DNA from 3 places in the Pseudonocardia sp. NPDC046786 genome. Region 3 is predicted to be linked to each of the others. Evidence: predicted binding sites of a transcription regulator. Region 3 holds the regulator's gene; each other region holds the start of a gene.
The links. The regulator LexA, encoded in region 3, represses DNA repair genes until DNA is damaged. The targets are predictions, from matches to a motif close to CGAACACGTGTTCG.
Positions count from the first base shown of each region.

Region 1: the regulator LexA is predicted to act here: its motif matches at 2,524-2,537, upstream of uvrA (excinuclease ABC subunit UvrA).
Region 2: the regulator LexA is predicted to act here: its motif matches at 2,113-2,126, upstream of recN (DNA repair protein RecN).

Region 1 is NZ_JBEYYF010000007.1:100,706-104,905, forward strand. Features, by position in the region: gene uvrA (excinuclease ABC subunit UvrA) at 1-2,328, opposite strand, end outside; gene ABZ881_RS11075 (MBL fold metallo-hydrolase) at 2,644-3,318, shown strand; gene ABZ881_RS11080 (hypothetical protein) at 3,540-3,848, opposite strand.
Region 2 is NZ_JBEYYF010000036.1:4,110-8,309, forward strand. Features, by position in the region: gene ABZ881_RS28595 (HAD hydrolase-like protein) at 1-28, shown strand, start outside; gene ABZ881_RS28600 (hypothetical protein) at 135-341, shown strand; gene ABZ881_RS28605 (TlyA family RNA methyltransferase) at 344-1,162, shown strand; gene ABZ881_RS28610 (NAD kinase) at 1,159-2,082, shown strand; gene recN (DNA repair protein RecN) at 2,184-4,037, shown strand.
Region 3 is NZ_JBEYYF010000004.1:278,292-282,491, reverse strand. Features, by position in the region: gene ABZ881_RS07035 (vitamin B12-dependent ribonucleotide reductase) at 1-48, opposite strand, end outside; gene nrdR (transcriptional regulator NrdR) at 211-699, opposite strand; gene ABZ881_RS07025 (hypothetical protein) at 1,182-1,349, opposite strand; gene ABZ881_RS07020 (hypothetical protein) at 2,154-2,330, opposite strand; gene lexA (transcriptional repressor LexA) at 2,727-3,461, shown strand; gene ABZ881_RS07010 (hypothetical protein) at 3,558-4,200, opposite strand, start outside.

The DNA of each region.
Region 1 (4,200 bases), on a different contig from region 3:
GTCCGGCAGGAAGTTCATCTCGATCTTGATCGTGCCGTCGCCGGTGCACGCCTCGCAGCGGCCGCCCTTGACGTTGAAGGAGAACCGGCCCTCGGCGTAGCCGCGGACCTTCGCCTCCGTGGTCGCGGCGAACAGCTTGCGGACCTTGTCCCACACGCCGGTGTAGGTGGCGGGATTGGAGCGCGGGGTCCGCCCGATCGGCGACTGGTCGACCCGCACCAGCTTGTCGAGCTCGTCGATCCCGTTGATCCGGGTGTGCCGACCCGGGACCTGACGGGCGCCGTTCAGCCGGTTCGCCAGGACCGTCGCGAGGATGTCGTTGATCAGGGTGGACTTCCCGGAGCCGGACACCCCGGTGATCGACACCAGCCCGCCGAGCGGGATGTCGACGTCGATCCCGCGCAGGTTGTGCTCGCGCGCCCCGATGATCGACAGCTTGCGGGAGTGGTCGAGCTCGCGCCGCTGCGGCAGCGGGATCGACCGCCGGCCGGACAGGTAGGCGCCGGTAAGCGAGGTGTCGTGCGACTCGAGATCGGCGACCGGGCCGGAGTGCACGATGTACCCGCCGTGCTCGCCGGCGCCGGGACCAATGTCGACCGCCCAGTCGCAGGCCCGGATGGTGTCCTCGTCGTGCTCGACGACGATCAGCGTGTTGCCGAGGTCGCGCAGCCGGGTCAGGGTGTCGATCAGCCGGCGGTTGTCCCGCTGGTGCAGCCCGATCGACGGCTCGTCGAGCACGTAGAGCACCCCGACCAGGCCGGACCCGATCTGGGTGGCCAGCCGGATCCGCTGCGCCTCCCCGCCGGAGAGCGTCCCGGCGGCGCGGTCCAGAGACAGGTACTCCAGACCGACGTCGAGCAGGAACCCGAGCCGGGCCTGGATCTCCTTGAGCACCGCGCCGGCGATCATCGCCTGGCGGTCGTCGAGAACCATGCCGTTGAGGAAGTCGGCGCACTCGGCGACCGACATGTTCGAGACCTGGGCGATGGACCGCTCCCCCAGGTCGCGGTGCGGCATCGTGACCGACAGGACCTCGGGCCGCAGCCGGGAGCCGCCGCAGGCCGGGCACGGGATGTCGCGCATGTAGCCCTCGTAGCGCTCGCGCTGCGACTCCGACTCGGTCTGCTCCAGGCGGCGCTCCAGGAACGGCATGACGCCCTCGAAGTTGGCGTAGTACGAGCGCTCCCGGCCGTACCGGTTCCGGTACCGCACGTGCACCTGGTCCTCACTGCCCTGCAGCACCGCCTTCTGCGCGGCGGCCGGCAGCTTGCGCCACGGCGTGTCCATCCGGAACCCGATCGCGGTCGACAGCCCGGACAGCAGCCGGCCGAAGTACTCGGCGTTGTGCCCGGCCGACCAGGGTGCGATCGCCCCGTCCGCCAGGGAGCGGTCCGGATCCGGCACGACGAGCTCCGGATCGACCTCCTTCTTGATGCCGAGACCGGTGCAGGCCGGGCAGGCGCCGTAGGGCGAGTTGAAGGAGAAGGTGCGCGGCTCCAGGTCGTCGACCGCGATGGTGTGCCCGTTCGGGCAGGCCATCCGCTCGGAGAAGCGCCGCTCGCGGACCGGGTCGTCGGCCGGGAGATCGACGAAGTCGAGCACGACCAGGCCGTCGGCGAGGCGCAGCGCGGTCTCGACCGAGTCGGTGAGCCGCTGCTTGGCCGTCGCCTTGACCGAGAGCCGGTCGACGACGACCGAGATGTCGTGCTTCTCCTGCTTCTTCAGCTTCGGCGGGTCGGACAGCTGGTGCACCGTGCCATCGACCAGCACCCGCGAGTAGCCCTGCGACTGCAGGGTGGAGAACAGGTCGACGAACTCGCCCTTGCGGGTCCGCACGACCGGCGCGAGCACCTGGAACCGGCTGCCCTGCTCCATCTCCAGCACCTGGTCGACGATCTGCTGCGGGGTCTGCTTCTCGATCCGCTCGCCGCACTGCGGGCAGTGCGGGATGCCGGCGCGGGCGTAGAGCAGACGCAGGTAGTCGTGGATCTCGGTGATCGTGCCGACGGTCGACCGCGGGTTGCGGTTGGTCGACTTCTGGTCGATCGACACCGCGGGCGAGAGCCCCTCGATGAAGTCGACATCGGGCTTGTCCATCTGGCCGAGGAACTGCCGCGCGTAGGCCGAGAGCGACTCGACGTACCGGCGCTGCCCCTCGGCGAAGATCGTGTCGAACGCCAGGCTGGACTTGCCGGAGCCGGACAGCCCGGTGAACACGATCATGCTGTCCCGGGGCAGGTCGATGTCGACGCCCTGCAGGTTGTGCTCGCGGGCGCCGCGGACGACCAGCCGTGGACCGCCGGGGACCGGCGACGCACCCGGGGACAGGGTGCCGCCGACGTCCGGGCGGTCGGTGCTGTGGTCGCTCACGATGCGCGCCTCCTGGCTGGCGAGGGTCGTCCCAGTTCCGGATCCGATGCTAGGCCGCACCCCCGACAGGAACGCGGCGAGCGGGCCTCGCAGCGGCCGTCCCTCGGTGGATGCACGCCGCCACGCGCCGGTCGGTACACCATGCACGATACTCGTACGCATGTTCGACCGGACGGGCGGGGGACGGCCCCCGGACGGCGTCGGGCGGGCCGCAGCAGGCACCGGCGGGTTCGCCCCACCGCGGCGGACGGTGCAGGCCGCTACCCTCGCGCCGTGGACGTCCTGGAGAACTACACCGGTCACACCGATCCCGGCGGCGCCGCGATCCGCCGCGACCTGGACCGGCTCAGCATCAGCAAGATCTCGGTCGGCGAGATGGACAACAACGCCTACCTGCTCGTCTGCAAGTCCTCGGGCGAGGCGCTGCTGGTCGACGCGGCGGCCGAGCCGAGCCGGATCGCCGACCTGATCGGCGCCACCGACGAGCGCCCCGACCTGCGGCACCTGGTGACCACGCACCGGCACCACGACCACTGGCAGGCGCTCGGCGCGATCGCCGGCATGTTCGAGCCCCGGCTGATCGCGCACCCGGAGGACGCCCCCGAGCTCCCCGCGCCGATGGACGAGCTGGTCGGGCACGGCGACCGGATCGCCTTCGGCGAGATCGAGCTGGAGGTCATCCACCTGCGCGGACACACCCCCGGCTCGATCGCGCTGCTCTACCGCGGCGACGACCGGCCGCACCTGTTCACCGGGGACAGCCTGTTCCCCGGCGGGCCGGGCAAGACCTGGTCGGCGGAGGACAACGTGCAGCTGCTCGCCGACCTGGAGGAGCGGGTCTTCGACGTGCTGCCCGACGACACCTGGTTCTACCCCGGGCACGGGGACGACTCGACCATCGGCGAGCAGCGTCCGGGGCTGCCGGAGTGGAAGGCGCGCGGCTGGTAGCCGCACCACCGTTTGCGTTCGGGGCCGCCTACGTCATGTGGGCGGCCCCGACGGCTGTTGTGAGCAGCACGCCGGGGCCTTGACCGGAAGTAGGTCCGGCCCGTGCACGATCCTGCCCGATTCCCCCACCGACCCCGGCCCGGCCGCCACCGCGCCACGCCGCAGACCTGGCCCCCGACCGGCCACCTGCCTAGCCCGCCCCGGCTGCTGGTCGCCCTCGGCTACGGAGCCGGCGCCGCCCTGCTCTGCGCGGGGGTCCTGCTCGCCTTCCTGTCGCTGGTCGCCCGGTGAGCGCCCTGGACCGGATCGGCGCCGCGATCCACGAACACCTGCACGCCGGCCAAGGAACGGGCCCAGCGGCGCCTGCCGGACTGCGGCCCGGGGCACGCCGCGCAGTCGCCGCGGCCGTCGTCCACGTGCTCGGCGACCAGGGCGTCGAGCAGGCCCGGCTGGTGGAGCAGGAACGCGAGCGCGTAGTCGTCGGCGACCTCGTGGATCGGCGGCTCGGCCGGGCGCTGCGCAGGGGGCATGGCCGAGCACGCTACGAACCCGACCGACCCCGGAGTTGACACGTTGTCGACACCGTGGGGCCGAGTGGCTCGGCGGCGGCTCGTAACAGCCCACGCCACACCCGGGCCTCGCACAGTCGACGCCCGATCAGGGCGGAGTCGTCGCCGACCATCCGAGACACCCCTCGGTTCGGACCCCGCGCCCGGTCGGCTGCGGGACCGCCTCACTAGGGCGGTACCCGCCAGGCGACTCCGTTACCCGGACGTGGATCGAGCAACAGAGTCGTCCGCGCTTACACCAACGTCTTGGCCGAACACACCTGGTGCCACGTCAAGCAACGTTCGGTCGGTGCTCCGGTCTGCGGATCCTGGA
Region 2 (4,200 bases), on a different contig from region 3:
GCTCGACGAGCTCGGGCTCGGCGGCTGAGCACGCCCGCCCCGTCCGGTGGGCGGGGCAACGGCGGTGCCCGCGGTCGCGCCCGTCCGCGTTCGGCTACCGTGGCCAGCGAGACCCCCGTCCCCGGAGATCATCGATGAGCGTCCCCACCCCCGGCCCGCGTCCCGGTGACCCGCGGCATGCGGCAGACCGGCCGGTCTCCGCGCTGCGTGCCGACGTCGAGGCGGCCGTCGCCGGGCTCGACGATCTCGCCGACCGGCCGGTCTCCGAGCACCCGGCCGCGTTCGAGCGGGTGCACGCCGCGCTCGGCCGCGCCCTGGGCGCCGGGCCGGAACGGGACTGAGTGTGCCGCCCACCCGCACACGGCTGGACGCCGAGCTCGTCCGGCGCAAGCTCGCCCGGTCCCGCGGCCAGGCCGCCGAGCTCATCGCGGCAGGCCGGGTCACCGTGAACGGCATGCCCGCCGCGAAGCCCGCGACGGTCGTCGAACGGGACGCACCCGTCGTCGTCCGGCCGGACGAGGGCCCGGAGTGGGCCTCGCGCGGTGCCCGGAAGCTGCTCGGGGCGCTGGCGGCGTTCCCGGCCGTCGAGCCCGCGGGGCGGCGCTGCCTGGATGCAGGCGCCTCCACCGGCGGCTTCACCGACGTGCTGCTCGACCGCGGCGCCCGCGAGATCGTCGCCGTCGACGTCGGCTACGGCCAGCTCGTCTGGCGACTGCAGTCCGACGAGCGGGTCCGGGTGCACGACCGCACGAACGTCCGCGCACTGGAACCGGAGCAGATCGGCGGGCCGGTCGACCTGACCGTCGCCGATCTGTCCTTCATCTCGCTGCGCACGGTGCTGCCCGCGCTCACCGCCTGCACCGCTCCCGGCGGGGACCTGCTTCCGATGGTCAAGCCGCAGTTCGAGGTCGGCAAGCAGCGGCTCGGCTCCGGCGGTGTGGTCCGCGACCCGCGACTGCGCACCGAGGCGCTGCACGGCGTCGCCACCGCGGCCGGCGGGCTCGGGCTGCAGGTGCTCGGCGCCGTGGCCAGCCCGCTGCCCGGCCCGTCCGGCAACGTCGAGTACTTCCTGCACCTGCGGCGCCCCGACGGCGGCGAACCCGGTCCCGGCCCCGAGCTGGAGCCGATGCTGGCCGCCGCCGTCGCGGACGGCCCAGCATGAGGGAGGTCCTACTCGTCCTGCACACCGGGCGTCCGGCGAACCGCAAGACGGCACTGCGGGTGATGGCCGAGCTCGGGGCGCTGGGGCTGCGCACCCGGGTGCTGGCCGACGAGTGGGCCGAGATCGGCGCCGATCCCGATCTGCCGGCCGATCTCGCACCCGTCCAGGTCGCGGCCGGGCCGGACTGCGCGGCCGGCGCGGAGGCGGTCCTCGTCCTCGGCGGCGACGGGACGCTGCTGCGCGCCGCCGATCTCGCCCGGCCGTCCGGGGTGCCGCTGCTCGGGGTGAACCTGGGCCACGTCGGGTTCCTCGCCGAGGCCGAGGAGGACACCCTCGACGAGGCCCTCGACAAGCTCGCCGCCGGGGCCTACGAGGTCGAGGAACGGACGACGCTGCAGGCCGTGGTCCGCTCCAACGGGCACGTGCTGGGCCGGACCTGGGCGCTCAACGAGGCCGTCGTCGAGAAGACCACCCGGGGCCGGATCCTGGAGGTCGTGCTGGAGGTCGACGGCCGGCCGGTGTCCTCGTTCGGCTGCGACGGGGTGCTGTGCTCCACACCGACCGGATCCACCGCCTACGCGTTCTCCGCGGGCGGCCCGCTGATCTGGCCGCAGGTGCAGGCGATGCTGGTCGTCCCGAGCAACGCGCACGCGCTCTTCGCGCGGCCGATGGTGGTCGCGCCGGACAGCGCGGTCGCGATCGAGGTGTCCGCGGACGGGCCGTCCGCGGTGCTGGACTGCGACGGCCGCCGGACGATCGCGGTGCCGCCGGGCGCCCGGGTCGAGCTGACCCGCGCCGCCGAGCCGGTGCGGATGGTGCGGCTGGCCGCGCAGCCGTTCGCCGACCGGCTGGTCCGCAAGTTCGATCTCCCGGTACGGGGCTGGCGCGGCGCCCAGCAACGGCGCTCATCGAACACCTGATCGACCGCTCGGCGCACGGGGACGACCGTACGAACACCTGTTCGGCCCACGGCGCGTGTCGGCGATGTTCTCCGTCGGGGTTCGAACGTATGGTCCCACCCATGTTGGCCGAGATGCGGATCCAGGGCCTCGGAGTGATCGACGACGCGACCCTGGAGCTCGACCCGGGCCTGACCGTGCTGACCGGTGAGACCGGCGCGGGCAAGACCATGGTCGTGACCGGACTGAACCTGCTCGGCGGCGGCCGCGCGGAGTCGTCGCGGGTGTCGGCCGGGGCGAAGCGGGCGGTCGTCGAGGGCCGCTTCGCGGCGTCACCGGGGGCGGTCGAGCTGGCCGAGGAGGTCGGCGCCGAACCGGACGACGACGGCACCCTGATCGCGGCGCGCACCGTCTCCGCCGACGGCCGGTCCCGGGCCCACCTGGGCGGCCGGTCGGTCCCGGTCGGGGTGCTCGGCAGGCTGGCCGAGGCGCAGCTGGCGGTGCACGGCCAGAACGACCAGCTGCGCCTGCTCCGCAGCTCGGACCAGCGGGCGCTGCTCGACCGGTTCGCCGGCGACCCGGTGGCGGTCCCGCTGGCCGAGTACCGGCGGGTGCGCTCCGAGTGGACCGCCGTCGTCGCGGAGCTGGCCGAGCGCCGGGGCAACGCGCGCCGGCTGGCCCAGGAGGCCGACATGCTGCGGCACGGCCTGGCCGAGATCGAGGCCGTCGATCCGCAGCCGGGGGAGGACCGCGAGCTCGTCGAACTGGCCCGCCGGATGGCCGAGGCGGACGACCTGCGGGCCGCCGCCGAGTCCGCCAGGGCGGCGCTGTGCGGCCCGGACGACGGTGAGCTCCCCGGTGCGGTCGGTCTCGTCGGGCAGGCCCGCTCGCTCACCGAGGGCAGCGGTGACCCGGTGCTGCGGGAGCTGGGGCCGCGGCTCGCGGAGGTGCTGGCGGTGCTGGCCGACACCGGCGCCGAGCTGTCCGGCTACCTGGACCAGCTCGACGCGGACCCGGAACGGCTGGAGCAGGTGCTGGCCCGGCAGGCGGAGCTGCGCTCGCTCACCCGCAAGTACGCCGCCGACACCGACGGCGTCCTGGACTGGGCGCACACCGCCCGCGAGCGGCTCAACGGCCTCGACACCTCCGACGACGCGCTCGCCGGGCTCGCCGCCAGCCGGGACGAGCTGGCGGCCGAGCTGGCCCGGCACGCCGCGGCGGTGACCTCGGCCCGCACCGAGGCGGCCGGCCGGCTGGCGGAGGCCACCACCGCCGAGCTCGCCGGGCTCGCGATGCGCGACGCCCGGCTGCAGGTCGGCGTCGCGCCGCGCCCGGCGGGCGACTCCGGCCCGGTGCTGGTGGTCGGCGGCCGCGAGTGCCATGCCGGTGCCGGCGGTGTCGACGAGGTCGAGATCCGGCTCGTCGCGCACGCCGGAGCCGCGGCCCAGCCGCTGCACAAGGGTGCCTCCGGCGGCGAGCTGTCCCGGGTGATGCTGGCGCTCGAGGTCGCGCTGGCCGGTGCCGATCCGGTGCCGACCATGGTGTTCGACGAGGTCGACGCCGGCGTCGGCGGCCGGGCGGCGGTCGAGATCGGGCGCCGGCTGGCCCGGCTCGCGGCCCGGCACCAGGTGATCGTCGTGACGCACCTGCCGCAGGTGGCGGCATACGCGGACCGGCATCTCGTCGTGCAGAAGGCGTCCGGTGCCGGGGTGACCCGCTCCAGCGTGCAGCGGCTCGCGGAGGGGGAGCGCACCGCGGAGCTGGCCCGGATGCTCGCCGGGATGGACGACACCGACACCGGCCGCGCCCACGCCGAGGAGCTGCTCGCCGCTGCCACCGCGCACCGGGAGGCGGATCGCCGGGAGCAGTCCACCGCGGCCGAGCCTGCCGACCTGGCCGAGGCGCGGTCGCGGCGCACCGGAGCGGCGGCGACCACCGGCCGGGCCCGGCGCCGGAGCGTCCCGCGAGCGGGGTGAGTGGCATCGGGACGGCTCCGGTCCGGTAGCCGGGCCGGCCTCGGATCCGGGGGGTGGTCGCACCGGGGCGTCCGGCAACCGGGTGAGACCGCCCGGCCCGGCGGGGGAACCGACGTCCCGGCCCGGCGTGCCTTCGCCGTCACAGCCGTCCCACCTGCCACAG
Region 3 (4,200 bases):
GGTCGTGCTCCCGGTGCCTGTCGCCGGGCCCCCGACGGTCTCGGTCATGAACTGCCTCCGCATCCGACGTTCCTCTCCCGCGCGCTGGGGTGCGCGGGCACCCGAGGCGGTGCTGGGACACCGCCCCCGTTCCCGGTCCGGCCGGCAATGCCGGTCCGCCGCCGGTGGATGCGCCCCCTGCGCGCCCGCACCGGTACCGGCGGATCGGCGTCAGCCGTCCCGGTTGCCGGCCCCGTCGTCGACTGCTTCCCCGGCAGCCGCCGAACGGAGGTCGGCGATCTCCTTCTCGAAGTCCTCGATGGAGGAGAAGGATCGGTAGACGCTCGCGAACCGCAGGTACGCGACCTCGTCGAGCTCGCGCAGCGGTCCGAGGATCGCCAGCCCCACCTCGTGGCTGGGAATCTCGGCCGCACCGCGGGCCCGCACCGTCTCCTCGACCCGGTGGGCGAGCTGCTGCAGGTCGTCCTCGTCGACCGGCCGGCCCTGACACGCCCGTCGAACCCCGCCGACAACTTTCTGCCGGCTGAAGGGCTCGCTCACCCCACTGCGCTTGACGACGGCGAGCACGGTCTCCTCGACCGTGGTGAACCGGCGACCGCAGGCGGTGCAGGACCGGCGGCGGCGGGTGCAGGTCCCGTCGTCGGCGGTCCGGGAGTCGATCACCCGCGAATCCGGGTGGCGGCAGAACGGGCAACGCACGTCGGCACTCCCCTTCTCCCGTGACCCGGCGGGAATTCTCCGCCCCGCACCGCGATGTACCGCGGTGACGGCTCCCCCAACCAGTGGGAGAACGACACCAATGTAACCCCTACATATTGGGGTGCGCCATCCCCGGGTCCGGCATGGCGCCGAGCTTCGCCCGATCGGGAACGAGGGTCGCACACGGCCCCCGCGCGGCCGCGGGAGCACACGGATCATGAACCTGCACATCCGCCCTGATCAGCGCGCGTGACGCGATCCCGGGGTCCGTCCGGCGCCCCGGGCGGACCGCGACGGACGGTGTCGCGGGTCGGGGACACGCCATCCCGACGCGCCGGGCGGCAGGGCTCCTGTCACGTGCGGCGGCCGTGCTCGATGTGGTCTCCGGCCGGGCGGGCGACGCCCGGCACGGCCGCCGGTCGGTCGGATCGCATGCGGCGCGATCCCCCGGTCGGCCCGGCGGGCACACGGCGCGCCCGGCGTCACGGAGCGGCCGGAGCCGTCGCCGCCGGCCCGGGTGCCGGGGCGACCTCGGCGTTCCATCCGGCCGCCGCACCCCCGAGCAGCCCCAGGACCACGACCACCGTGGCCGAGCAGACCACCGTGGCAGCCCCGACCAGCAGTCGCTCACCCCGTGAGCGACGTCGCACCACCGGACGGTGCCGCCGGGCAGGGGCCACGCAGTGGCGCCCCGGTGGGCGCACAGCGCGGACCCGCGCAGTCGCGTCCCTGGCCCGAGCCGCCCCGGGGTACCGGGTGAGGGCCACACCGGACCCGGCGACCCGGGACGCCGTGGACGCAGCAGGGCACGCCACGCTCGATGCCACGCTCGATGCCACGGCCGGGGCCGCGGCGGACGCCGCGCCCGGGCCGGCGGGCGATGTGCGCGGACCGGAGGTCCGGGCGGCCGCACCGGAGCCCCACCCGGAGGCACCGGCGACCGCACCGGAGGCCCGCTCGGGGGCACCGGACACGGGAGCGGAGGCCCTCAGGAGCGCGCCGAACGCCGGACCGGAGGCCCGCTCGGGCACCTCGGACCCGGGGACGGGCATGTCCCACCGGGCCGCGGCCCGGGCCGCCGCTGATCCGCGGGCCGGACGCCGCGCCCCGGCACAGCGCACCGCGTGGGCGGCCCCGGCACGCACCCGCTCGCGCACCCCGGCAGCGCCGGACCACTGCGGCGCACCCGCGGCCGCCGCCCGGCCCGGCCGACCGGTCCGTGGCCGCGGTGCCACCTCACGCACGTCGAGCTCTCGCATGGCTCCTCCTGCTCCTCGAGGACCACCCGCCTGCTGCGGCGGAACGGTCACCGTCGACGCCGGCCACACCCGGCCACGCGTCCTGCCCATCCCGCCCGGCCCTTCCCCGGGGCCGGTCGAACGGGCGTGCGAGCTGTGTAGCACCGGACACCGACAGGAATCGGATCGTCGCCGCTCAGCCCGCTCCGGCCGGGCTCAGTGGCCGGCCGGCAGCACGCTCTGGACGACCACCGACGGCGGCGTCGCCACCGGCGCCACCGCCGCTGCCGAGACCTCCGCGAGCAGACCCAGCCCGATCACCGCCACCGCCGAGCCGAGCCCGATCCCCAGGCCCTGGACGGCCCGCCGCAGCACGCCACCGGGTGCCGCCACACCCCGCGCCCGGGCGACCGGCCACCCCGCTCGCGCCGGCCACGCCGACCGCACCGGCCGCGCCCGTCGCGCCGACCGCGTCGGCTGTATCGGCCGCCTCGGCAGCTCGGCTCGCCCCGGGCTCGCCGGCGGCACGGATCGCGCCTGCCGCCCGACCTCCCACGGCCGGACCTCGGTCACCACACCCATGCCGCTCGCCTCCCTGCCCGCACGGGACGCCCGCCCCGGGCACCCCGACGCTCGAATCGATGTTCGATCGAACGCCTGTGCGATGTTGTACCACCGGTGCCCGACGAAATCCACGACACGCGGGTGACGAACTTCGAACGCATGTTTGGCGGACCGGCCGAAGACGGCTAGTGTCCGTGTCGGTACATCCTCGAGGAGGCGAATGCGATGGCAGCGGACGAGTCCGGAGGCGGTGCGTCCCCCGGGCGGGGTTCCGCCGACGTCCGGGAGTTCCCCGAGCCCCCGGCCGACACGCGCGGCCTGACCCCGCGGCAGCGGAAGGTCCTGGCGGTGATCCGGGACTGGGTCGACCGCTACGGCTACCCGCCGAGCGTGCGGGAGATCGGCGACGCGGTGGGGCTGACCTCCACGTCGTCGGTGCACCACCAGCTGCGGACCCTGGAGCGCAAGGGTTTCCTGCGCCGGGACCCGAACCGGACCCGTGCGGTCGACGTGCGCAGCCCCGACCAGACCGCCGCGGGGGACGGGACCGACGCCGACACCGAGGCAGGGCGCTCGGAGCGGCCGGCACCCGCGTTCGTGCCGCTGCTCGGCGACATCGCCGCCGGTGGGCCGATCCTGGCCGAGCAGGCCGTGCAGGACGTGTTCCCGCTCCCCCGCGAGATCGTCGGCGAGGGCACCCTGTTCCTGCTGAACGTCAAGGGTGACTCCATGGTGGACGCGGCGATCACCGACGGGGACTGGGTCGTCGTCCGGCAGCAGCCGGTCGCGGAACAGGGCGAGGTGGTCGCGGCGATGATCGACGGCGAGGCCACCGTCAAGACGTTCCGGCGCCGGGACGGTCACATCTGGCTGATGCCGGCCAACGACGCCTACGAGCCGATCCCGGGCGACGAGGCATCGATCCTGGGCCGGGTCGTCGCGGTGCTGCGCCGGCTCTGAGCCGACCCCCGGGCCGGGGCACGGTGCCGCCCCCCGGCGGGGGCGCGGTGCCGATCCCGGGCCGGGCCACGGTGCCGGCCCCGGGCCGGGGCACGGTCACCGCCTGCGGCGGCCGTGCAGCGCCATCGCCCCGACTCCGGCGAGCAGCACCGCGACGACGACCGCCATCCCGGCCGCGGCGGGCAGCCACGGCGGGAAGGACGGGACGTCGGGCGCCTCCGCCGGCTGGGCCGCGACCGGTGCGGCCGGTGCCGTCGCGGCGGCGACCGCACCGGCAACCGACCGGATCGCGGCCGGGGACAGGCCCCGCGCCTCGGTGGCGGAGTGCAGCGTCCCGCGGCCGTCCAGGGCCACCGCTTCGCCCTGTGGCTCACCGGGCAGCGGCACCTGCAGCGGGGCCCCGCCCAGCGCCCCGACCAGGACGTCCCCGGTCACCGGGCCGTCGGGCAGCGGGAACAGCCAGGCGTCGGTGTAGGTGCGCAGGGCCGCGGCCCGCCCGCCGTCCGCCGCCATCGGTCCGACGGCGCCGCCGGTGATCGTCCGCGTGCCGACCGCGCCCAGCGGGCCGCCGGTGGTCGCCGAGTACGGCAGGACGACGTCGGCCACCCGTTCCAGCGCCACCACCGAATCCTCGGTGAGCGGCTCCGCGGGCCGGTACAGCCCTGCCGCCCCGGTTGTCTTGTCCACGATCAGCGGGGTCCCGTCGTCGGCGACGAGCACCGCCTCGGCGTCCCGCGGA